DNA from 3 places in the Klebsiella sp. Sb-30 genome. Region 3 is predicted to be linked to each of the others. Evidence: predicted binding sites of a transcription regulator. Region 3 holds the regulator's gene; each other region holds the start of a gene.
What was found. The regulator PurR, encoded in region 3, represses purine synthesis genes. The targets are predictions, from matches to a motif close to CANGCAAACGTTTGCNTG.
Positions count from the first base shown of each region.

Region 1: carA (glutamine-hydrolyzing carbamoyl-phosphate synthase small subunit) is a predicted target of PurR. The motif match lies at 4,465-4,482, and genes of this name have one in related genera.
Region 2: cvpA (colicin V production protein) is a predicted target of PurR. The motif match lies at 1,812-1,829, and genes of this name have one in related genera.

Region 1 is NZ_CM172749.1:4,532,581-4,540,677, forward strand. Features, by position in the region: gene carB (carbamoyl-phosphate synthase large subunit) at 1-3,208, opposite strand, end outside; gene carA (glutamine-hydrolyzing carbamoyl-phosphate synthase small subunit) at 3,225-4,373, opposite strand; gene dapB (4-hydroxy-tetrahydrodipicolinate reductase) at 4,832-5,653, opposite strand; gene AC236I_RS21200 (LacI family DNA-binding transcriptional regulator) at 5,798-6,829, opposite strand; gene AC236I_RS21205 (class I mannose-6-phosphate isomerase) at 7,019-8,097, shown strand, end outside.
Region 2 is NZ_CM172749.1:1,483,224-1,491,320, reverse strand. Features, by position in the region: gene purF (amidophosphoribosyltransferase) at 1-1,235, opposite strand, end outside; gene cvpA (colicin V production protein) at 1,269-1,757, opposite strand; gene dedD (cell division protein DedD) at 1,956-2,654, opposite strand; gene folC (bifunctional tetrahydrofolate synthase/dihydrofolate synthase) at 2,644-3,912, opposite strand; gene accD (acetyl-CoA carboxylase, carboxyltransferase subunit beta) at 4,102-5,016, opposite strand; gene AC236I_RS07115 (DedA family protein) at 5,217-5,876, opposite strand; gene truA (tRNA pseudouridine(38-40) synthase TruA) at 6,026-6,838, opposite strand; gene AC236I_RS07105 (aspartate-semialdehyde dehydrogenase) at 6,838-7,851, opposite strand; gene pdxB (4-phosphoerythronate dehydrogenase PdxB) at 7,914-8,097, opposite strand, start outside.
Region 3 is NZ_CM172749.1:2,374,850-2,382,946, reverse strand. Features, by position in the region: partial or broken gene AC236I_RS11160 (recombinase RecT) at 1-116, shown strand, start outside; gene AC236I_RS11155 (C40 family peptidase) at 354-1,232, shown strand; gene AC236I_RS11150 (GNAT family N-acetyltransferase) at 1,271-1,762, opposite strand; gene sodB (superoxide dismutase [Fe]) at 2,062-2,643, shown strand; gene AC236I_RS11140 (MFS transporter) at 2,686-3,852, opposite strand; gene cydH (cytochrome bd-I oxidase subunit CydH) at 4,016-4,105, opposite strand; gene purR (HTH-type transcriptional repressor PurR) at 4,402-5,427, shown strand; gene punR (DNA-binding transcriptional activator PunR) at 5,446-6,357, opposite strand; gene punC (purine nucleoside transporter PunC) at 6,467-7,651, shown strand; gene cfa (cyclopropane fatty acyl phospholipid synthase) at 7,947-8,097, shown strand, end outside.

The sequences.
Region 1 (8,097 bases), 2.2 Mb from region 3:
CGTGCATTTCCTGAACCGAGGTCACTTTCTCGATGGCGTTGGCGTTGAGCGCCATCGCCGTCGCGAAACCGCCGTTCAGGGTGGTGTCGTAATGCACTTTGTACTGCAGGGCGCTGCGGCGAATCAGCTTGGAGTCTTCAATCGCCTGACGACCTTCGGTGGTGTTGATGATGTAGGTGTATTCGCCATTCTTAATACGGTCCTGAATATGCGGACGACCTTCATGCACCTTATTCACCAGACGTGGGTTGATCCCCGCCTCACCCAGCACAATCGCGGTACCGTGAGTCGCATCCAGTTCGAAACCAAACTTCAGCAGTTTCGCCGCCAGGTCTACGACACGCTCTTTGTCGCCTTCGCGAACGGAGAGCAGCGCGCGGCCCTGTTTTTTCATCGTTGAGCTGCTGCCCAGCTGCGCTTTAGCGAACGCTTCGGCGAAAGTACGGCCCACGCCCATCACTTCCCCGGTAGAGCGCATTTCTGGCCCTAACAGCGGGTCAACGCCCGGGAATTTGTTGAACGGCAGCACCACTTCTTTCACCGAGTAGTACGGCGGGATAATTTCTTTGGTGACGCCCTGCTGGGCCAGGGTCTGGCCAGCCATCACTCGCGCCGCTACTTTGGCCAGCGGGATACCGGTGGCTTTAGAGACGAACGGTACGGTACGCGCCGCACGCGGGTTCACTTCAATCAGGTACACTTCATTGTTTTTCACCGCGAACTGGACGTTCATCAGGCCACGGACCTGCAGTTCAAAGGCCAGCTTCTGTACCTGCTCACGCATCACATCCTGAATTTCCTTGCTCAGGGTGTAGGCCGGCAGAGAACATGCGGAGTCGCCCGAGTGCACGCCCGCCTGTTCGATGTGCTCCATGATGCCGCCAATCAGCACCATTTCGCCGTCGCAGATAGCGTCAACGTCGACTTCGACCGCATCGTCAAGGAAGCGGTCCAGCAGAACCGGCGCGTCGTTCGAGACGCTGACCGCGGTCTGGAAGTAGCGCTTCAGGTCGGCTTCGTCGTAGACGATTTCCATCGCCCGACCGCCCAGGACGTAGGACGGACGCACCACCAGCGGGTAGCCAATCTCTTTCGCCTTCTCAACGGCCATCTCAATGGTGGTCACGGTGGCGTTCGCCGGCTGTTTCAGCTTCAGACGGTCAACCGCCTGCTGGAAACGTTCACGGTCTTCGGCACGGTCAATCGCATCCGGGCTGGTTCCGATAACCGGTACGCCGGCCGCTTCCAGCGCACGCGCCAGTTTCAGCGGCGTCTGGCCGCCGTACTGGACGATAACGCCCTTCGGCTTCTCGATACGCACGATTTCCAGCACGTCTTCCAGCGTCACCGGCTCAAAGTACAGACGGTCGGAGGTGTCGTAGTCGGTAGACACGGTTTCCGGGTTACAGTTAACCATAATGGTCTCGTAACCATCTTCACGCAGCGCCAGTGAAGCATGTACGCAGCAGTAGTCAAATTCGATACCCTGACCGATACGGTTCGGGCCGCCGCCAAGGACCATGATTTTATCGCGGTCAACGGACGGGTTCGCTTCACATTCGTCTTCATAGGTGGAGTACATGTAGGCGGTATCGGTGGCAAATTCCGCCGCGCAGGTATCCACGCGCTTGTAGACCGGGTGCAGGTCGTACTGGTCACGCAGCTTACGGATTTCACCTTCACGAACGCCGGCCAGTTTTGCCAGACGAGCATCGGCAAAGCCTTTACGCTTCAGCTGACGCAGGAAGTCAGGCGTCAGACCGGTGATGCCAAGGTCAGCCACTTTCTCTTCCAGACGTACCAGCTCTTCAATTTGTACCAGGAACCAGCGGTCGATGTTGGTCAGGTTGAAGACGCCGTCCACGGACAGCCCCGCGCGGAACGCATCGGCGATGTACCAGATACGCTCGGCGCCGGCATCTTTCAGCTCACGGCGAATTTTGGTCAGCGCTTCCGGGTCGTCGAGGCTGACTTTCGGGTCGAAACCGGTGGCCCCTACTTCCAGGCCGCGCAGCGCTTTCTGCAGGGATTCCTGCTGGGTGCGGCCAATCGCCATCACTTCACCCACGGATTTCATCTGGGTGGTCAGGCGGTCATTAGCGCCAACGAATTTTTCAAAGTTGAAGCGGGGAATCTTGGTCACGACATAGTCGATGGACGGTTCGAACGAGGCCGGCGTGCGGCCGCCGGTGATGTCGTTCATCAGCTCATCCAGGGTGTAGCCGACCGCCAGTTTGGCCGCCACTTTGGCAATCGGGAAACCGGTCGCTTTGGATGCCAGCGCGGAGGAGCGTGATACGCGCGGGTTCATTTCGATAACAATCAGGCGGCCGTCTTTCGGGTTAACGGAGAACTGCACGTTAGAGCCCCCGGTTTCGACGCCAATTTCGCGCAGCACCGCCATCGATGCATTACGCATCACCTGGTATTCTTTATCGGTCAGGGTTTGCGCCGGGGCGACGGTGATGGAGTCACCGGTATGGATGCCCATGGCGTCGAAGTTTTCGATGGAGCAGACGATGATGCAGTTGTCGTTCTTATCGCGCACCACTTCCATCTCGTACTCTTTCCAGCCGATCAGCGATTCATCAATCAGCAGTTCGTTGGTCGGAGAGAGATCCAGCCCGCGGGCACAAATTTCTTCGAACTCTTCACGGTTGTAAGCGATACCGCCGCCGGTGCCGCCCATAGTGAAGGAGGGACGGATGATACACGGGTAGCCCACGTCAGCGGCCACCGCCAGCGCTTCTTCCATGGTGTGCGCAATACCGGAACGTGCGGTATCCAGACCGATTTTCTTCATTGCCACATCGAAGCGACGGCGGTCTTCCGCTTTATCAATCGCGTCGGCGGTGGCGCCGATCATGGTGACGCCGAATTCGGCCAGCACGCCCTGACGTTCCAGCTCCAGCGCGCAGTTCAGCGCCGTCTGGCCGCCCATAGTCGGCAGTACCGCATCCGGACGCTCTTTTTCGATAATTTTGCGCACCACTTCCCAGTGGATCGGCTCAATATAGGTCGCATCGGCCATTTCCGGGTCGGTCATGATGGTGGCCGGGTTGGAGTTCACCAGAATGACACGGTAACCTTCTTCACGCAGGGCCTTACAGGCCTGGGCGCCAGAGTAGTCAAATTCGCAAGCCTGGCCGATAACGATCGGGCCAGCGCCAAGAATCAGGATGCTTTTTATGTCTGTACGTTTTGGCATGGCTCTTTTCTCCTGATTATTTCGCGGACTGGCGGTACTGCTCAATTAATGCAATAAAATGGTCGAACAACGGCGCGGCATCGTGCGGGCCTGGGCTCGCTTCCGGGTGGCCCTGGAAGCTAAACGCCGGTTTGTCAGTGCGGTGGATGCCCTGCAGCGTTCCGTCGAACAGCGACTTGTGGGTCACGCGCAGGTTAGACGGCATGGAGGCTTCGTCTACCGCAAAACCGTGGTTCTGGGCGGTAATCATCACCACATTATTATCGATATCTTTAACCGGGTGGTTGCCGCCGTGGTGGCCGAACTTCATCTTAACGGTCTTCGCACCGCTCGCCAGCGCCAGCAGCTGATGGCCGAGGCAGATGCCGAATACCGGAATATCGGTCTCGAGGAATTTCTCAATCGCGGCAATGGCGTAATCGCACGGCGCCGGGTCGCCAGGGCCGTTGGACAGGAAGATACCGTCCGGATTCATCTTCAGCACCTCTTCGGCAGAGGTTTTCGCCGGCACAACCGTCAGACGGCAGCCGCGGTCAACCAGCATGCGCAGGATGTTGCGTTTGGCGCCAAAATCGTAGGCTACAACGTGGAACGGCAGCTCGCTTTCCGCTTTCGCTTCCGGCAGGTCGCCCGCCAGCGTCCAGCTTCCTTGCGTCCAGCTGTAGGTTTCTGAAGTGGTGACTTCTTTCGCCAGGTCCATGCCGTTCAGGCCCGGGAACGCTTTGGCTTTTTCCAGCGCCAGCTGCGCATCCAGGTTATCACCCACGATGATGCAGCCGTTCTGTGCGCCTTTTTCACGCAGCAAACGCGTCAGCTTACGGGTATCGATATCGGCAATCGCCACGATGTTATGGCGCTTGAGGTAAGAAGAGAGGTCTTCGGTATTGCGGAAGTTGCTGGCAATCAGCGGCAGGTCGCGAATGACCAGACCCTGCGCATGTACCTGAGAAGATTCTTCATCGGCGGCGTTGGTGCCGACATTACCAATATGGGGATAAGTAAGAGTGACAATTTGGCGGGAATAGGAAGGATCAGTGAGGATTTCTTGATAACCGGTCATTGAAGTATTGAAAACGACTTCCCCAACCGCCGTGCCCGTTGCCCCGATGGCCCGACCGTGAAACTGGGTTCCGTCTTCCAGAACCAATAGCGCTGACTTAATCAAAACACCCTCCAGAGAATATTCACTCACTTTATTTGCATATTAATGCATGTGCATGACATGAATCAATGCAAATTTGCTTACCTATGGATTTCTGGCAAACGGCGGCATTCTGGAGAGATGTCGGGTAAAAGTCAACTTAAAGCCGATATTTTTTATCTCTTTTCACGTCACTGACCTCTCAGCACTGCGTTAGCAGGCAAAAAGATCAACAAACTATGCAGAGAAAACGCTTGCGGACCTGGAAGATTGCAAAACAGAGCGTGCAAGAGCAAAAAAGTAGACCAGATGGTCAAGATTTACAATAACACAACAAAAAACGAAGGGATAAGTTAATATTATAGCCACTTCATCATCTTTTATTGATGAAGAAGCAAAAAATAAAAAGGGCAATAAAATATTGCCCTTTGCAATCAATTACATATTGAATGCAATAACCACATCACGATGGGTAATAAACCTTATAAAGCATTGAGATCAAGCACGTCACGCATATCGAAAAGGCCTGATTTCTTATCTTTTAACCACAATGCGGAACGAACGGCACCATTGGCAAAAGTCATCCGGCTGGATGCCTTGTGGCTGATTTCAATACGCTCACCAATATCGGCAAACATAGCGGTATGCTCGCCAACGATATCCCCGGCGCGCACGGTGGCAAAGCCGATGGTCCCAGGGACGCGTTCGCCGGTATGCCCTTCACGGCTGTAGACCGCGCAATCCTTCAGATCTTTGTTCAGCGCGCCGGCAATCGCCTCGCCCATCGCCAGTGCGGTGCCCGACGGTGCGTCCACTTTGTGGCGGTGGTGCGCTTCAATAATTTCGATATCGGTGTAGTCGCCCATCACCTTCGCCGCTTTCTCCAGCAGCTTTAACAGCACGTTGACGCCGACGCTGAAGTTGGCCGCGAAAACGATGGCAATATCCTGCGCCGCATCGCGAATGGCCTGTTTCCCGGCCTCATCAAAACCGGTGGTACCAATCACCATCCCTTTGCCGTGTTCGCGGCAGAAAGCAAGGTGGTTTAACGTACCTTCCGGACGGGTGAAATCGATTAGCACATCAAAATCATCTTTGACCGCCGCAAGACTGCTTTGCACCGCGACACCCGCTTTACCGGCCCCGGCCAGCTCACCGGCATCGCTCCCAAGGAGGGAAGAACCTTCGCGCTCCAGCGCAGCGCCCAGCGCCACGCCGTCCATCTGCTGTACTGCCTGAATTAACTGGCGTCCCATCCGGCCGCCCGCGCCTGCGATGGCCACGCGGATTTGTGCATCATGCATAGCTATTCTCTTTTGTTAACTTAACGTAAATTGTTTCCAGATTAACCAGCCCGTCGATGAGCCGCTACTGTAAAACACCGATAATTAGAAATTTATGACAAACGGCGTTCGATATCAGTAAAAACTATACGCCGGCATCGTTTCTCACTCGTCCGGAGCGTTAATCCTGTGCCGAAAACCGCAGGATTCCCGAACCACCAGCGCCGGCGGCAAAATAATGCGCTTCGGCGGTTCATCATTGCCCTGAATACGGCTATACAGCAGCTCGCCGGCTTTGCGGCCAATCTCCTTCGCTGCCACCGAAACGGTCGTCAACGCCGGCTGAACCAGCGCGGCTTCGGTAATATCGTCAAATCCCACCAGCGCAAAATCACGTCCCGGCTCACGCCCGGTTTTACGCAGCGCCTGCATCACGCCCAGCGCAACAATATCCTGGTAACAAACTGCGGCCGTGATTTGCGGATAGCGGGTCAGCAGCGCTTCGGCCACTTTCGCGCCGTCGATCTGGCTGGCCTGAGCCGTGACGATCCACTCCGGACGCGGCGAGATCCCGCTCTCCAGGAGCGTGCTGGTGAACCCGCCAATACGCTGTGCCCGGGTACCGGAACTCAGGCTACCGCCGATAAAGGCAATCTGTCGGTGCCCCATTTTCAGCAAGTGTGCCGTGGCCATCTGCGTGCCGAGAAAGTTATCGGTCCCGACAAAATCAAAATCCGGATCGCTGAGCGGGCGCACCACCATAATGGCGGGAATATTGCGTCTTTTCAGCGCCTCAAAAAATGAGGCCGGAGTTTCCCGCGCCGCGCACAGCACCATGCCGCAGGCGCTATTGCGCATCAGCGAGTCGACAAACTTTTGCTGCCGCTCGCCTGACTCTTCGCTGTTGGCCAGAAATAACAGCAAATCATGCCGCTCCATTTCATGGCTTAAGCCTGCCGTCATCTCACCGTAAAACGGGTTGGTGATGTCATGCAGCAGCAGCCCAACCTGGTTGCTGCTGCGATTACGCAGATTGGCGGCGGTCTGATTGTAGACATAGCCAGTTTCATCCAGCGCCTTCAGCACACGTTCGCGCGTAGCCTGCGAAATCCGCCCGCGGTTACGCAACACCATCGAAACGGTGGCCGTGGATACCCCTGCCCGTTCAGCCACCTGTGCCAGCGTCACTGTTGTCATGATCTCTCCCGTTCGTTTAGCGAAGGTTAATCGAATAACCTAAAAATTGCATTTTTCCTTGTGACAGGACTCACAATAACGCCCATCTTGCCGCTTTACTTGCTCATTATGGCGGGTTAATCGCGTTAACCATACTGTCAAAACAAGGTTAATCGATTAATCTTCATTTAGCCAATACGGAGACAGATAATGCAAACGACCTATGATAAATTCCCTGAAGTTACGGTTCAGGGTTATGACGACCAGGCCTGGCAGGGCTGGGAATCCATCGAAGCGACGCTTAACCTCAGGGCTTCAGCCTCCTCCAGAACCGTACTGGTTGTGGACTGCTATCCCGGCGTCCGGCTTGACGAACTGGAGCAGCGTCTGCTGCCGTCACTGAACGCGACGCGGGTGCTGAACGTCGAATCCGCCCGCCGCGATCAGCAGGCGCTCCACGATTTGCTGGCGCGTAACCTGACCGATGACCGTGTTTTCGGGGTCCTCTCCTGTCATCACCTGGAGGAGTTTTTTAACGCCGACAAGTTACATCAGTTGCGTCAGCAGGTCGATGCCGTGACCGAAGGCCTCATCGTTATTTATGGTCCCGGCGCCGCGCTCGCTCATCCGGGCGATGTGCTGGTCTATGCCGATATGCCGCGCTGGGAAATTCAGCAGCGCATGCGCCATGACGGCCTCGGAAACTGGGGGGCGGACAACCAGGACGAGGACATCCTCCGTCGCTATAAGCGCGCCTTTTTTATCGAATGGCGCGTCTTCGATCGCCACAAAACGCCGCTGCTCAAACGAGCCGACTATCTGCTTGATACCACGCAAAAAGAGGCGCCGACGCTGGTCAGCGGCGAAGCGCTACGCGCCGGCCTCCGGCAAACCACCACCCGTCCGTTCCGCGTCGCCCCGTTCTTCGATCCCGGCGTCTGGGGCGGTCAGTGGATGAAACAGCAATTCGATCTCGATCCCTCCGCGCCCAATTACGCATGGTGTTTTGATTGCGTGCCCGAGGAAAACAGCCTGTTACTGCGCTTTGGTCAGGTGCGGATCGAGATCCCCTCACAAAACCTGGTTTTACTTCACCCTCGCGCGCTGCTGGGTGAGAAGGTTCACGCCCGGTTTGGCGCTGAATTTCCCATCCGCTTTGATTTTCTCGACACTATCGGCGGCCAGAACCTGAGCTTCCAGGTTCATCCCGTCACCGAGTACATCCAGCAACAGTTTGGGATGCACTATACCCAGGATGAAAGCTATTACATTCTCGAAGCGCAACCGCA
Region 2 (8,097 bases), 890 kb from region 3:
GTCGGCATATCAATGCCGTAAACGTTCGGGAAACGAATCTCTGGCGCTGCGGAAGCCAGATAGACCTTTTTCGCGCCGGCTTCGCGCGCCATCTCAATAATCTGTTCCGAGGTGGTCCCACGCACGATGGAGTCATCCACCAGCAGCACGTTTTTATCCCGGAACTCCGCGCGGTTGGCATTAAGCTTACGACGCACCGACTTCCGGCGCAGCTGCTGGCCCGGCATGATGAAGGTTCGGCCGACGTAACGGTTTTTCACGAAGCCCTGGCGATAAGGCTTATCGAGGATACGGGCAATTTCCAGCGCGATATCGCAGGAAGTTTCCGGAATCGGAATGACCACGTCAATGTCCAGATCTTCCCATTCACGAGCGATCTTCTCACCCAGTTTGGTGCCCATATTGACGCGCGCGCTGTAGACGGAAATCTTGTCGATAAACGAGTCCGGGCGAGCAAAATAGACGTACTCAAAGAGGCACGGGTTGCTGACCGGATTCTCCGCGCACTGACGGGTAAACAGCTGGCCCTTCTCGGTAATATAGACCGCTTCACCCGGCGCCACATCGCGCAGGAATTCGAAGCCCAGGGTATCCAGCGCCACGCTCTCGGAGGCCACCATATACTCGGTACGACCATCGCCAACATCACGTTTCCCCAACACCAGAGGGCGGATGCCGTTTGGATCGCGGAAGGCAACCATACCGTGACCAATGATCATCGCCACGCAGGCGTAGGCACCGCGGATTTGACGGTTCGTCGCAGCGATCGCGGCAAAAATGTTATCTGCTTCCAGAGGATAATGACGGAAGTTATCCAGCTCGCTGGCGAAGATGTTGAGCAGGATTTCAGAATCGGAAGTGGTGTTGATATGGCGGCGTTTTTCTTCAAACAGCTTCTTACGCAGCTCGTGCGCGTTGGTCAGATTGCCGTTATGCGCCAACGTAATACCATACGGTGAGTTGACGTAGAAAGGCTGCGCCTCGGAGGCACTTGAACTGCCCGCCGTAGGATAGCGAACATGGCCAATCCCCATATTGCCCTGCATACGCTGCATGTGGCGAGCTTCAAAAACGTCGCTCACCAGTCCGTTCGCCTTACGCAAACGGAAACAGTTATTTGCATCAATAGTGATGATGCCTGCGGCATCCTGGCCACGATGCTGAAGCACCGTTAACGCGTCATAAATCGACTGGTTTACCGGCATAACACCGGCGATACCGACAATACCGCACATACGTCTTTTCCTCGTTCAGCCACATCCCAACGCTTATGCTTTGGGCAAGAAACTTGACGAGCTTTGCAGATAGTCAAAAAACCATCTGATAACGAAACTGAACTGCGGGATAAGCTCTGACTTTTGCCAGTCTTCGCTTTTCGCCATACCGGTAAAACTATCGAGAAAGAACAGAATCGCAGAGACAATCAGCACGCCACGCAGGGCGCCAAAACAGATCCCTAACACCCTGTCGGTACCCGACAGGCCCGTTTTCTCAACCAGTGCGCCAATCACATAGTTAACGATGGCGCCAACGATAAGCGTTGCGATAAACAGTATCGCGATAGCAATCCCATTGCGGACCATTTCGTCTTCAAAGCCCGTGAACCAGACAGCCAGGTAAGTGTAGTAATGACTGGCGACAAAGAAAGCACATCCCCAGGTTACCAGCGATAACGCTTCACGAACAAAGCCGCGGATCAGGCTTACCAGACAGGAAAAACCAATCACCGCTATAATGACGTAATCAATCCAGACCATAAACATCCCACGATTTACGCCCTGTCATCCGGTTCGGGGCGCATTCTAACAGAAAAAGAAAACGTTTGCGTAGGGATTTCCGTGCCCTACAGAAATAAAAATGGCGCTGAAAAAACATTCAACGCCATGCTGTCTTGCGCCTCCTGAAAGCACGTCAGACAGGAGCTTCGCCCCTCACCAGCGCGGCGAGGGACAAGATTAGTTGGGGCTATATCCCATGACCACACCGCTCAGGCCGGAGATCTGTTTCAGGTCGCCAAGCTGCCCTTTCAGTTTATCTTTTGAGGTATCAGGACCGACCAGAATACGGGTAATTTTACCTTGAACCGGCGTCGAAGGCGACGTGTAGACCTTAAACCCGGAGGAGCGCAGCTTACCGACGATTTCATTGACCTTATCCGCATTCTTCAACGCACCGAGCTGCACCACATAGGCTTTGCCGGTTGGAGCAGGTATCTCGGCCGGTTTCGCCGGCGGCGTCTGGGCAACGGTTTGTTGCTGCGGCTGCGGCTTCTCCACCGGCTTCGACGGCTGAGGCTGCGGTTTCGGTTGAGGCTGCGGTTTGGGCTGCGGCTTCGGTGCGACCACCGGCTCCTGCACATCATCGAAACTGTTGCTGTTAACCGGGATACGCGACGGATCCAATGACGGCGCCGCGGCGTCTCCCGCTCTGACCTCTTCCGCCGCCCCTTCCGGCGGTTGAGCCGGAAGAGCCTGAGTCGCCGCCGGCAGCATATCCGGCTCATCGCGATCGCCCGGTTTTGGCACCAGTGGAATTGCCGCGAACTCGTCCTGATAATGCTTTTTCTGACCATCAAGCAGCCCCGGGAGGATAATCACCCCCAGCGCGACCAGCACAATCGTCCCGACTAAACGGTTCTGAAACTTACTCGCCACCGATTCTCCCCGCCTCTATTTCTTCCATTACATGCGCCACCGTATGGAATGAACCACACACCAGCACCGTATCTTCCGGTCTGGCATCGGCCATCGCCGCATGCCAGGCCTGAGCCACGTTGGCGTAAGCTTTTCCTGCCTGCAAATGCTCCTGCAGCTGTTGCGCCGTTGCACCACGCGGCCCTTCCAGAGGCGCACAGTACCAGCTATCCACTTCCGCCGTCAGGTTTGCCAGCGTGCCGGCAATATCCTTATCATGCAGCATACCAACAACCGCCAGCACGCGCCCCGTTTTCGACAGGCTTTTGAGACGTCCGGCGAGCCAGGCTGCCGCATGGGGGTTATGCGCCACATCGAGAATCACGCGCGGCGTTTCGCTGATTATCTGAAAACGCCCCGGCAGCATCGCCTGTTTAATACCGTCGCGAATTGCCCGATCGCTCACCTGGAGTCGGCTGGCTCGCAGCGCCGCCAGCGCCGTGGCGGCATTCGGCAGCGGAATCTGAGGCAACGGTAAATCCGCCAGTGTCCCCTCTCTGTCACTGAATGACCACGTCTGCTCGCCGGCGACATAGCGCCAGTCGACGTCGCGACGCAGAAGCGTTGCCCCTTTCCCGGCGGCCACCTCGGCGATGGTATGGGGCATCTCCGGTTCACCAACGACGGCCGGTTTGCCGGCACGGAAAATACCGGCCTTCTCACGGCCAATGCTTTCCCGATCCGGTCCCAGCCAGTCAGTATGATCCAGGGCGATGCTGGTTACCACCGCCACATCCGCATCGACGATGTTGGTGGCATCAAGACGCCCGCCGAGACCAACCTCAAGGATCACCACGTCGAGCTGCGCCTGCTTAAACAACCACAGGGCAGAGAGCGTGCCAAACTCGAAATAGCTCAGGGAAATCTCACCGCGCGCCGCTTCAATTTCAGCAAAAGAGGCGGTATGCGCCGCTTCCGGCAGCTCCGCGCCCTGTACGCGTACGCGCTCGGTATAGCGCACCAGATGCGGCGAACTGTAAACCCCAACCTTGTAGCCCGCCGCGATCAGCACAGACTCCAGCGTGCGGCAGGTGGTTCCTTTACCGTTGGTTCCCGCCACCGTGAAGACGAACGGCGCAGGCTTTAACACCGCCATCCGTTCGGCGACTTCGCTCACGCGGGTCAGCCCCAGATCGATGGTTTTACTGTGCAGATGTTCCAGATAGGAAAGCCACGTAGCCAGGGGCGACGTGGCCTGAGGAATAGGTTCTTTTTCCATGATGTCCGCGAGTGTTAACGGTAAATACGCTTCATCCTTCAAACTGCCTCTTGCCGGCAGCGCTCGTCACCCGCGCTGTCCATTGGACCGGGCCCTGACGGGGCTTTAGCCTTTCCGCCGCGCCGCAGTTTGAATGATGGCGCATAGAATTAAAAAAGGGCAGCGCCGTCAGGCCTGCCCTCCGAATTATCAGGCCTCTGGTTCCTGATCCGGTGCCGGTGGCACCACCTCACCTTCGTGAGAGACGTCCTGGCTGGGTGCCGGAAGATTCATCAGCTTCGCCAGAATGCTGGCCAGCTTCAGACGCATTTCCGGGCGACGAACGATCATATCGATCGCCCCTTTTTCAATCAGGAACTCACTGCGCTGGAAGCCCGGCGGCAGTTTCTCACGTACGGTCTGCTCGATAACGCGAGGCCCCGCAAAGCCGATCAGCGCTTTCGGTTCCGCGATATTGAGATCGCCCAGCATGGCGAAGCTCGCCGATACGCCGCCCATGGTCGGGTCGGTCAGTACGGAGATATACGGTAAACCGCGCTCCTGCATTTTCGCCAGCGCGGCTGAGGTTTTCGCCATCTGCATCAGCGACATCAGCGCTTCCTGCATACGCGCGCCGCCGGAAGCGGAGAAGCAAATCAGCGGGCAATTATCTTCCAGCGCCTGTTCTACCGCGCGCACGAAGCGAGCGCCAACCACCGAGCCCATCGAGCCGCCCATAAAGGAGAATTCGAATGCTGCTGCGACAACCGGCATCTCGTGCAGAGTGCCCTTCATGACCACCAGCGCATCTTTTTCACCGGTCTCTTTTTGAGCGGACGCCAGACGGTCTTTGTATTTTTTCGAATCGCGGAACTTCAGCACATCTTTCGGCTCGAGCTCGCTTCCCAGCTCCACCAGGGAACCTTCGTCCAACAGGCTATGCAGGCGATTACGCGCCGACATACGCATGTGGTGATCGCACTTAGGGCAAACCTCCAGGTTGCGCTCCAGCTCTGCGCGGTACAGAACCTGCCCGCAGCTGTCGCACTTAGTCCATACACCCTCAGGAATGCTTGCCTTGCGGGTGGGAGTGATATTGCTTTTAATTCGTTCAATCCAGCTCATTGATAACCTTTCTGCCTGAACCTGGTCGATGCCAGTTTTGTCGTAAGGGGCGCATAATGCCATTTTTGACCCTTACAGACCATGAATGTTGCACATTAAATCATAACATCCCGTAACATGGGATAAAAAAGTGGTCGTACCGCTCACACTTCCCTCTTCGGGCAGCAGGCTGCTGCCCGACGCAGATAAAAGCAGGAGGGTTATTTCGTCTGCTTCGCCGCCGCGCGCTTGTGGCGAATAATTTCAATGACCCCAGGCAGCACCGACAGAACAATAATGGCGACAATCAGCAGCTTCAGGTTTTCCTGAACGATCGGCAAATCGCCAAACAGGTAGCCTGCATAGGTAAACAGCAGAACCCACAGCAGCGCGCCAACCACGTTATACGCGGCAAAATGACGATAGGACATATGGCCCATTCCCGCCACAAACGGTGCGAAGGTTCTGACGATCGGCACAAAACGCGCAAGAATAATCGTTTTGCCGCCGTGACGCTCATAGAACGAATGGGTTTTATCCAGGTAGCTACGTCGGAAAATCTTCGAATCAGGATTACTGAAGAGCTTTTCGCCAAACAGCCGTCCGATAGTGTAGTTCAGCGCATCGCCGACAATGGCCGCAATGACCATCAATGCCACCATCAGATGCACGTTCAGATCGTTCGTCGGCAGCGCCGACAGCGCGCCGGCCACGAACAGCAGCGAATCGCCGGGCAGGAATGGCGTCACCACCAGACCCGTTTCACAGAACAGAATCAAAAACAGAATGGCGTATACCCAGACGCCATAACTGGCAACCAGCTCAGCCAGATGAACATCAATATGCAGGATGAAATCAATTAAAAAGCGAATCAGGTCCATATTGTATGAGTCCTTAATGACACGACACAAAATCGGCCAGGATGCCGTGCGACAACAAACCGCTCGTTTCCGGTCGCAGAAATAATTCCCCGACCGGAACGCTCAGATGCGGCCAACAAGCGGGCAGCCTGAAGGATAAAGCGTTAATGTTAGTCCGCCAGAAACAGCGGGCCCATCGGCATCACCGGCAGGTCGTAGCGGGCCGGATAATCTACCGACACCAGATACAACCCTTCTGCTTTTGCCGTCGCGGCGGCCAGCTTCCTGTCTTTCGCCGCCAGAAGTTCTGCTATCCAGCTCTCTGGCTGGTTCCCGGCCCCTACTTCCATCAGGCTGCCGACAATGTTCCTTACCATATGATGTACAAAGGCATTCGCTTTGATATCCACCACCACATACGCGCCATACCGCGTGACGCTAATATGGTTAATATTTCGCCACGGCGTGCGCGACTGACACTGCACCGCGCGAAATGAGGTGAAATCATTTTCACCCAGCAAACACTGGGCGGCGCGCTGCATCCGCTCCGCATCCAGAGGCTGATGATAATGGGTGACGCCCTGGCTTAACACCGCCGGACGCAGACGGTGATTATAGATGACGTAACGGTAGCGACGCGCGGTGGCGCTGAAGCGGGCGTGAAAATCGTCCGGGACATGTTTCACCCAACGGACGGCGATATCGCCCGGCAAATTCGCATTGACCCCCAGCGTCCAGGCCGCGTCTTTGCGCAGCGCGTGGGTCTCAAAATGCACAACCTGGCCGGTGCCATGAACACCGGCGTCGGTGCGACCGGCGCAGAATACGTTAATCGGTTCATTTGCCACCTGCGAGAGCGCCTTTTCCAGCTTCTCCTGCACGCTGCGAACTTCGTTTTGCCGCTGCCAGCCGTAATATTTGCTGCCGTCGTACTCGATGCCCAGCGCGATTTTATAGACCGGCTGCTGCTCCATCTCAGACATCAGTACAAATACTCCTGCACCAGTTTCTCCGCGATTTTCACCGCCATCAGCGCGCCGCCGAAGCGGACGTTATCGGCAACGGACCAGAACTGAATCTGTTCCGGCATGCCGTAATCATTGCGTACACAGCCGACGGAGAGTTGCGCAGTACCTGAAGCATCGCCGACCTGAGTCGGGAATTCGCGCTCGGCGGAGAGCTCAATATCTTCGCCGCGAGTGAAGGCATCGCGAGCCTCTTCTGCCGCCAGCGGACGCATCGCTTCGAAGTTCACCATCTGCGCATGACCGTAGAACACCGGCGACTGCACGACGCTGGCTGAAACCATCAATCCTTCATCCTGGAGGATCTTACGAACTTCATCGACAATACGGCGCTCTTCGCGCACGCTACCTTCACGATCCGGCAGCAGCGGCAGCATGTTAAACGCCAGCTGACGGCCAAAGAAATCTTCATCATCGATTGGCATACCGTTGAGCAGCTTCGCGCTCTGCCCCGCCAGCGCATCAACGGCTTTTTTACCGTATGCGGAAGCGGAGATCAGGCTGGTCACGCTGATACGCGACAGGCCGCCTTCATCGATCAGCGGTTTCAGCGCCGTCAGCAGCTGGCTGGTCAGGCTGTTGGCGACGGCGATGACGTTGCGATTGCGATAATCGGCCAGCACAAACGGGTTCACTTCCGGCACAACCAGCGGTACGTCCGGCTCCAGCGCAAACAGACCGCTGAGATCGATAACCAGACAACCGGCATTGGTCGCCTCATCAACATAGGCCGCCGTCGCTTCAACGCCGGCGGCAAAAAAGGCCAGCTGTACCTGGGTCCAGTCAAATACGGCAGCATCCTGCACGATCACCGACTTACCGCTAAAACGCAGATGCTCTCCCGCGCTCTCATTGCGCGCCAGCGCATAGATATCACCCACCGGGAACTGACGTTCAGCAAGGGTGTCGAGCAGGGCTTCGCCGACGGCGCCCGTTGCGCCCAGTACGGCAATATTCCAGCCTTCAGACATGGTGGTTTACTCCAGAGAAAAGCGACCCTGCCGGAGTATCCAACAGGGTCATTAAGAAGACATTAACGAATGGGGTGATGTACGGCATTAAAACCGAGCTGACGCAGCAGCGTCGCCGCCTGCACATCGCTGCACTGCACGTACAGTGATGACCATTCGCGGCGTTCCTGATAATTTTTGCGCAGCTTGTCAAACTCACCCGGCACGCCGGCCACTTTTCGCAGCGGCGCATCATCGCGGCGCACA
Region 3 (8,097 bases):
ATGAATCCTTATGCAGGGGCGCAGTATACGTATCTGGTAAACGGTGTGCTGGGGAACGATGCGCCAGGACGCAGAAAATCACCAAGAAAAAAAGCGGAAAAAATGGTAAATACAGCAAAATATCGTGATGACAGGGGCGGGAGTGGAACAGGATTGAGGTCGGGTAATGAATTTGGTTTGAATGATTTTGAATTGACCTTTATAATGCATTGATTAAAAAAGGAAAATTTTCATATACACTTTAGATACAAAAGAGTATTAACTTTCCGGGTTTTTATGCTTTAGAATCGTTGGGTTTTGTCATTCACCGTCAGGTATGGGTACATATCTGTCATTAATCAGGGGATTGCTCAGTGGCGCGGCTAAACAAAATCGCGATTTCGCTCTGTGCATTACTGTTTACATCTATCTCATTTACACCACTGGCGCATGCTTCAGGGCATACGCACACCTCCGCCACGCCAAAAGCGCACGCGGCGAAAGGCACAACAGAACGTAAGAAAAAAGCCACCGCTCAGAAAACGAAGTCCACAACCAAAACCGCCAGCAAGAAAGCCTCAACGGCCACCCGCACCAGACACCCCACTCGCACCACCGCATCCAGCCAGACGGCGCTGAACCGTCAGGCCGCCGGCAGCAAAAAATGCGTTTTGCGTAAAGGGTATAAAAAGCAGTGTGCGAAAACGATCGCGCCGGCCGCCGAACCGGCTCCGGTCATGGCCAGCGTGCAGAGCAAATGCGTCGTCCGTAAAGGCTATAAAAAACGTTGTAAAACAATCGCGGAAGAACCGCCGCTGACGCTGGCGGATGCGCACAAAGCCCGCGTGCAGAGAGCGCAAAGCACCGCGATGTCGAAGTTAATGGATCAGATTGGCAAACCGTATCGCTGGGGCGGAACCTCGCCGCGTACCGGTTTTGACTGCAGTGGGCTGGTCTACTACGCCTATAAGGATCTGGTAAAAATCCGCATTCCGCGCACCGCCAATGAGATGTATCACCTGCGCGATGCCCGTCCGGTCGATCGCGGCGAGCTGCAGAGCGGCGATCTGGTCTTCTTCCGCACCCGTGGGCGCGGCACCGCCGATCACGTCGGCGTTTACGTTGGCAACGGCAAGTTTATTCAGTCGCCGCGTACCGGCCGCGATATTCAGATCACCTCATTAAGCGAAGATTACTGGATTCGCCACTATGTCGGCGCACGCCGGGTGATGACCCCCAAAACCATTCGCTGAACCTGACCTGCCGCACCTGCGGCAGGTCAATTCCCCGGCTATAACGCCATGCTCATCTCATGCCAGGACATCCCGCCATGATCCGAGGCCGAAGGCCGCTCGTAGCGAAAACCAAACCGCTCATACAGGGCCACGTGTCGGTCTTTGCACATCAGGTGAATGGCGCTCTTCTGCGCCTGTGCCATCTGCCGGATAAATCGCTCCATCAGGGCGGTCGAATACCCTTTTCCCTGGTGTTCAGGCGCAATGACTACAGACATAATCACTACATTCGGCGCGCGGGGATCGTGCCCGACCAGCTCCTTGAAGGCTTCATCCGACATAACGACTTCCCACGCGCACCCTGAGTTAATAAAGCCAATAACCTCTCCTTGCCGTTCCATGCAAAGAAATCCTTCCGGGTACTGCTGGATTCGGGTGGCAATCTTTTCACGGGTAGCCGCCTCATCCCCTTCATACGCGCTCGTTTCAATTTCAAAACAGCGTTCGACGTCGGCCAGGGTCGCCTGGCGATAGACTATGTTAGACAAAACAGACCTCTGCAAAATGGATTTTTCAGTAATCACTTTATATTTCAACAGCAACAGCGATCAACCGGCTCTGCTGAAATGCGCTGCCTTGCGCTCCGGCGAAGGCTTAACCAGGTACATTTGTTAAATATACCCTTTATCATTGCAAGGCTTTTAACTCCCTTCTGCAAGTGTTAGCATTCCGATCACAATAAAAACCTGTTGCACTCGCCCCGGCGAGGGACAGTACATGCTGTTGTGGATGGTCAAACATCCTTTGAATGTGAGCTAGAAAACAAGAAGTTATAAGGAGAGTAACAATGTCGTTTGAATTACCTGCATTACCGTATGCAAAAGACGCCCTGGCGCCGCACATTTCCGCAGAAACCCTGGAATACCACTACGGCAAACATCACCAGGCCTATGTCACCAACCTCAACAACCTGATCAAAGGCACCGCGTTTGAAGGTCAATCTTTAGAAGCGATCGTCCGCTCTTCTGAAGGCGGCATCTTTAACAATGCGGCCCAGGTCTGGAACCATACTTTCTACTGGAACTGCCTCGCGCCGAATGCGGGCGGCGAGCCGGAAGGTGAGCTGGCAGCCGCCATCAATCAATCCTTCGGCAGCTTCGCAGAGTTCAAAGCGAAGTTTACCGACGCGGCAGCGAAGAACTTTGGTGCAGGCTGGACATGGCTGGTTAAAAATAGCGATGGCAGCCTGAGCATTGTCTCCACCAGCAACGCTGGCACGCCGCTGACCGGCGACGCCAAACCGCTGCTGACCGTGGATGTCTGGGAACATGCCTATTACATCGACTACCGCAACGCCCGTCCTGACTATCTGGCGCACTTCTGGGCGCTGGTAAACTGGAAGTTTGTGGCGGCCAACCTGGCGGCCTAAAACGCTAACGCAGAAGGGGAAACCCTTCTGCGAATACACCGACTACTGTCCGACCAACGCCTCTTCCGGCTGCGAACGCCCGCCGAACAGCACCAGCAGCAGCGCCACACCGGCAATTATCGCCCCCATCACCGGCACAAAGGCATAGCCCAGTCCGCCGGAAATCACCGCGCCACCGGCTGCCGCCCCCAGCGCATTGCCGAGGTTAAAGGCCCCGATATTGACCGACGAAGAGAGCCCCGGCGCTTCATGAGCCACCCGCATCACCCGCATTTGCAGCGGTGGAACCACGGCGAAGGTCGCCCCCCCCCAGACCACCATACTGATTGCAGCCCCCAGCTGCGTCTGCGCCAGCAGCGGAATCGCCAGCATGATGACCATCAGCAGCAGCAGAAACCCCTTCAGCGTCCCGGAGACGGAACGGTCGGCGAATTTACCGCCGAGGTAGTTACCCAGCGAAAAGCCGACGCCAATCAACACCAGCATGGCGGTGACGAACAGCGGCGAGGCGTGCGTAATGGTGTGCAGCACCGGTGAAATATAGGTATAGAGGGTAAACATCGCGCCGGCCCCCAGCACGGTGGTCAGCAATGCGGAGAGCACCTGCGGACGAACCAGCACGGAGAGTTCCTGCTTTACGTTCGGACGCTCGCCAGCGCTGCCTTTGGGCAACGAAAACCACAGGCTGACCATCGCCACCAGCCCCAGACCTGCCGTCGCGAGGAACGACATCCGCCAGCCGATGGTCTCGCCAAGCCATGTCGCCGCCGGAACGCCGCCAATGTTAGCGATGGTTAACCCCATGAACATGGTCGCCACCGCACTGGCCTGTTTGTGTTTTGGCACCACGCTCGCCGCCACCACCGAACCGAGGCCGAAGAAAGCGCCGTGGTTAAGGCTGGTGATAATGCGCGAAATCAACAGCGTGGTGTAATCCGGCGCCATTGAGGAGAGGACGTTACCCAGCGTAAAGATCGCCATCAGAAAAATCAGCGCATTTCTGCGCGCGCGATGAGAGAGCAGCAAAGTCATCAGCGGCGCCCCGACCATCACGCCGATCGCATAAGCGCTGATCAGCATTCCCGCCGCCGGAATTGACACGTCGACGCCTTTGGCAATTACCGGCAGCAGCCCCATCGGGGAAAACTCCGTGGTGCCAATACCAAACGCGCCTATCGCCAGCGCTAACAAGGGAAAGTTGATTTTCATTCAATGACTCCAGCAGACCGCCATCGGCGACGGTATCTCATCAGAAGTCAAAAGCATGACATCAATCACAAAAAAACAAAAGTAAACGAAATGGCAAAAGATTTTTGCGAAATTGATAATAATGGCGGGATGTCGGGGGAAAGAGGCCTCTCCCCCGGATAAATCAGTGCAGCACCGCTGTCAGGCCGGCGGCCACGATGAGACCCAGGACAATAATCGTTGTCGTCAGCGAAAACTTTAAATCTGTATCCATCAATTTTTCCCCCCAGTTATCCCCACATGAAAAGTGAGCTTGCTCATTTTTGCACAATATAGCGCAAAAATCTTCCATGTTTTAGGGTGATGCACATTTTTGCTCTTCCCCTTTGCCGCAAGATCGGACAAAATCCCACGCTAATTTGAAAGCGTATCGGCCATTGACCCCTTCCTGTCGTTCTGTGTCGTTTTCCCGACGTGATGCAATGTTGAAAATTGTATTCAGGGTGTGTATAGGCAAACGTTTACGTATCGATAATCAGACGATCAGGTCAAGGTCTGGAGTGAGAAGTAATGGCAACAATTAAAGATGTAGCGAAGCGCGCAAACGTTTCCACTACAACAGTGTCACATGTAATTAACAAAACCCGTTTCGTGGCGGAAGAAACCCGCAACGCCGTGTGGGCGGCGATCAAAGAGCTGCACTACTCCCCCAGTGCCGTTGCTCGCAGCCTGAAGGTTAATCACACCAAATCGATTGGCCTGCTGGCCACCAGCAGCGAAGCGGCCTATTTCGCTGAGATTATTGAAGCCGTAGAAAAGAGCTGTTTCCAGAAAGGCTATACCCTGATTCTGGGCAATGCGTGGAACGATCTCGAAAAACAGCAGGCCTACCTGTCGATGATGGCGCAAAAGCGCGTCGACGGCCTGCTGGTTATGTGTTCTGAATATCCGGAATCGGTGCTCAGCATGCTGGAAGAGTACCGCCATATTCCGATGGTGGTAATGGACTGGGGTGAATCCAAAGCCGACTTCACCGATTCGGTCATCGATAACGCCTTCGAAGGCGGCTATATGGCCGGTCGCTATCTGGTGGAACGCGGCCACCGTGAAATCGGCGTGATCCCGGGTCCGCTGGAGCGTAATACCGGCGCCGGCCGCCTGGCGGGCTTTATGAAAGCCATGGAAGAAGCGCAGATCGCCGTTCCGGAAAGCTGGATTGTTCAGGGCGACTTCGAGCCTGAATCCGGCTACCGCGCCATGCAGCAGATCCTCAGCCAGCAGCATCGCCCGACGGCGGTCTTCTGCGGCGGCGACATCATGGCGATGGGCGCAATCTGTGCTGCGGATGAGATGGGACTGCGCGTGCCGCAGGACATTTCGCTGATCGGGTATGATAACGTGCGTAACGCCCGCTATTTCAGCCCGGCGCTGACCACCATCCACCAGCCGAAAGATTCGCTGGGGGAAGCGGCCTTCAATATGCTGATGGATCGTATCGTCAACAAGCGTGAAGAGTCGCAATCTATTGAGGTTCACCCGCGGCTGGTAGAGCGTCGCTCCGTCGTAGACGGCCCGTTCGTCGATTATCGTCGCTGATCGCCCGTGCGGCGCCGGTTACTCCGGCGCCCGCAGCCACTCCCGGTTCAACGTTTCGCTGTCCCCCAGATAATCCAACAGCCACGACAGCGCCGGTGACGTGTCGCTCTGCTGCCAGGTCAGGCAGCACGCGGCGTCCGGGAACGGGTTTTCCAGCGCCAGCGCGGTCCATTCACCGCGGTCAATCCAGGGGCGGGCAAAATGGCTCGGCACCATTCCTACGCACAATCCCGCCGAGAGGCAGGTAGCTGATGATTCCCAGTCCGGCACCACTACCCTTTTCTGGTTGTCCAGTAGCCAGGTCGTGCGTTTCGGTAACGAACGGGAAGTGTCCTCCCGGACCAGCGACGGCCAGTTGCGCAACACATCATCGCTCAGTGGCCCGTTCATCTGCGCCAGCGGGTGATGGCTGGCCACTACGCAATGCCAGCTCAGCATCCCCATATCGCGAAAGGCGTAGCGCCCCCCGACCGGAATCGAACGCGTTGCCCCGATAGCCAGTTCCACGCGCCCGTCGGCCAGCGCGTCCCAGACGCCGTTGAAGACCTCCTGAAAAACAATCAGCTCGACATCGGGAAAGTGACGATAAAAATCGACAATCATCTGACGCATACGGGCCGGTTTAACAATGTCGTCTACGGCTATCGACAGCTGGCCGCGCCAGCCGTTGGCTATCTGCTGACACTGCTGGCGAGTGATCTGCATTTTTTTGATAACAGATCGTCCTTCCTGTAAAAACCAGAGCCCGGCGGGGGTCAATTCGACATCGCGATGGCGGCGTTCAAAAAGCGGTACTGCCAGCCACTCCTCCAGCTGACGTACGGTATAACTGACCGCCGAAGGTACGCGGTGCAGCTCCTGAGCCGCTGCGCTAAAGCTGCCGTTGCGGGCGACAGCATCAACAACTTCGAGTGAGTATTCGGACCACATATTCTGCCTGCAAAAATTTTGAATGCATGTAGCAAATATTAGCGTTTCACAAGCCAGAATGCACTCCCTACACTCTGCGGCATCATACCTGCACCTATAAGAGAATGTTATGCAACAACCCGGGAAAGGATTTTTAGTGTGGCTGGCGGGACTCAGCGTGCTGGGTTTCCTCGCCACCGACATGTATCTGCCGGCCTTTTCGGCCATCCAGCAAGATCTCAATACGTCTGCGGCGTCGGTCAGCGCCAGTCTGAGCCTGTTCCTCGCCGGCTTCGCCATCGGACAGCTGTTCTGGGGCCCGCTCTCGGACCGCTACGGACGTAAACCGATTCTGCTGACCGGGCTGGCGATCTTCGCTATCAGCTGTCTGGGAATGCTGTGGGTGCGGGATGCCACCCTGATGCTGGTGCTGCGCTTTATTCAGGCGATCGGCGTCTGCGCGGCGGCGGTGACCTGGCAGGCGATGGTCACGGATTATTATCCAGCCCAGCGCACTAACCGTATTTTCGCCACCATCATGCCGCTGGTGGGTCTATCGCCGGCTCTGGCGCCGTTGCTCGGCAGCTGGCTGCTTGCCCATCTGGAATGGCAGGCCATTTTTGCCACCCTGTTTGCCATCGCCCTGCTGCTGATGGTACCCGCCCTACGCCTGAAGCCGGTCGTCAGGCCGCAGGGTGATGTCCGCGAGAAGTTGACCTTTATGACGCTGCTGCGTTCGCGCGAATACAGCGGCAACGTGCTGATTTACGCCGCCTGCTCCGCCAGCTTTTTTGCCTGGTTGACCGGGTCGCCGTTTATTCTCCATGAGATGGGCTACAGCCCGACCGCTATCGGTCTTAGCTATGTTCCGCAGACAATCGCCTTTTTAGTCGGTGGCTATGGATGCCGCGCGGCGCTGCAGAAATGGCAGGGCCAACAGCTGCTGCCCTGGCTGCTGGTGATTTTCGCCGTCAGCGTGGCTGCAACCTGGATGGTTGGTCGGGTTGAAGATGTCTCAATCATTGCGGTGATGATTCCCTTCTGCGTGATGGCCGTTGTCAATGGCGGGATTTACCCGATTGTTGTCGCCCAGGCGCTGAAGCCGTTCCCGCAGGCGACCGGCCGTGCCGCCGCGCTGCAGAATACGCTGCAGCTTGGTCTGTGCTTCCTGACCAGTCTGCTGGTCTCCGCGCTGATTGCCACACCGCTGCTCACCACCACCAGCGTGATGCTGGTCTCGATCGTGCTGGCCGGGCTGGGTTATTTTATGCAGCGTCACAGCGCCTGCCTGACTACCGAATCGTCGCATGCATAAACGCGTTTCGGCGATGTTAAGGCTCAGTAATTAGCCTGCTAATATATTTTTATTGAAAGCCGGATTTCAGCGGCCTATACTGAACCGGCTTCACATAAATAAAATATTTTTTACGATTAACGGCAGCAGGATGCGTCCCGTTTCACCATGGAAGGCCTTTCGGCAAGGGTTATCGCCCTTCCTCTGTTCTACGTCGGATAGCAGCTTCACGGATATTCCGTGAGATTTCTCACAAAGCCAAAAAAGCGTCTACGCTGTTTTAAGGTTCTGATCACTTGGGCGTGATGGAGAAGCTATGAGTTCATCGTGTATAGAAGAAGTAAGCGTACCAAACGACGACTGGTACCGAATTGCAACCGAATTGCTCGGTCGCGCGGGCATTGAGGTCAATGGCCCCGCCCCCTCCGATCTGCGGATTAACAATCCGCTCTTTTTTAAACGCGTTT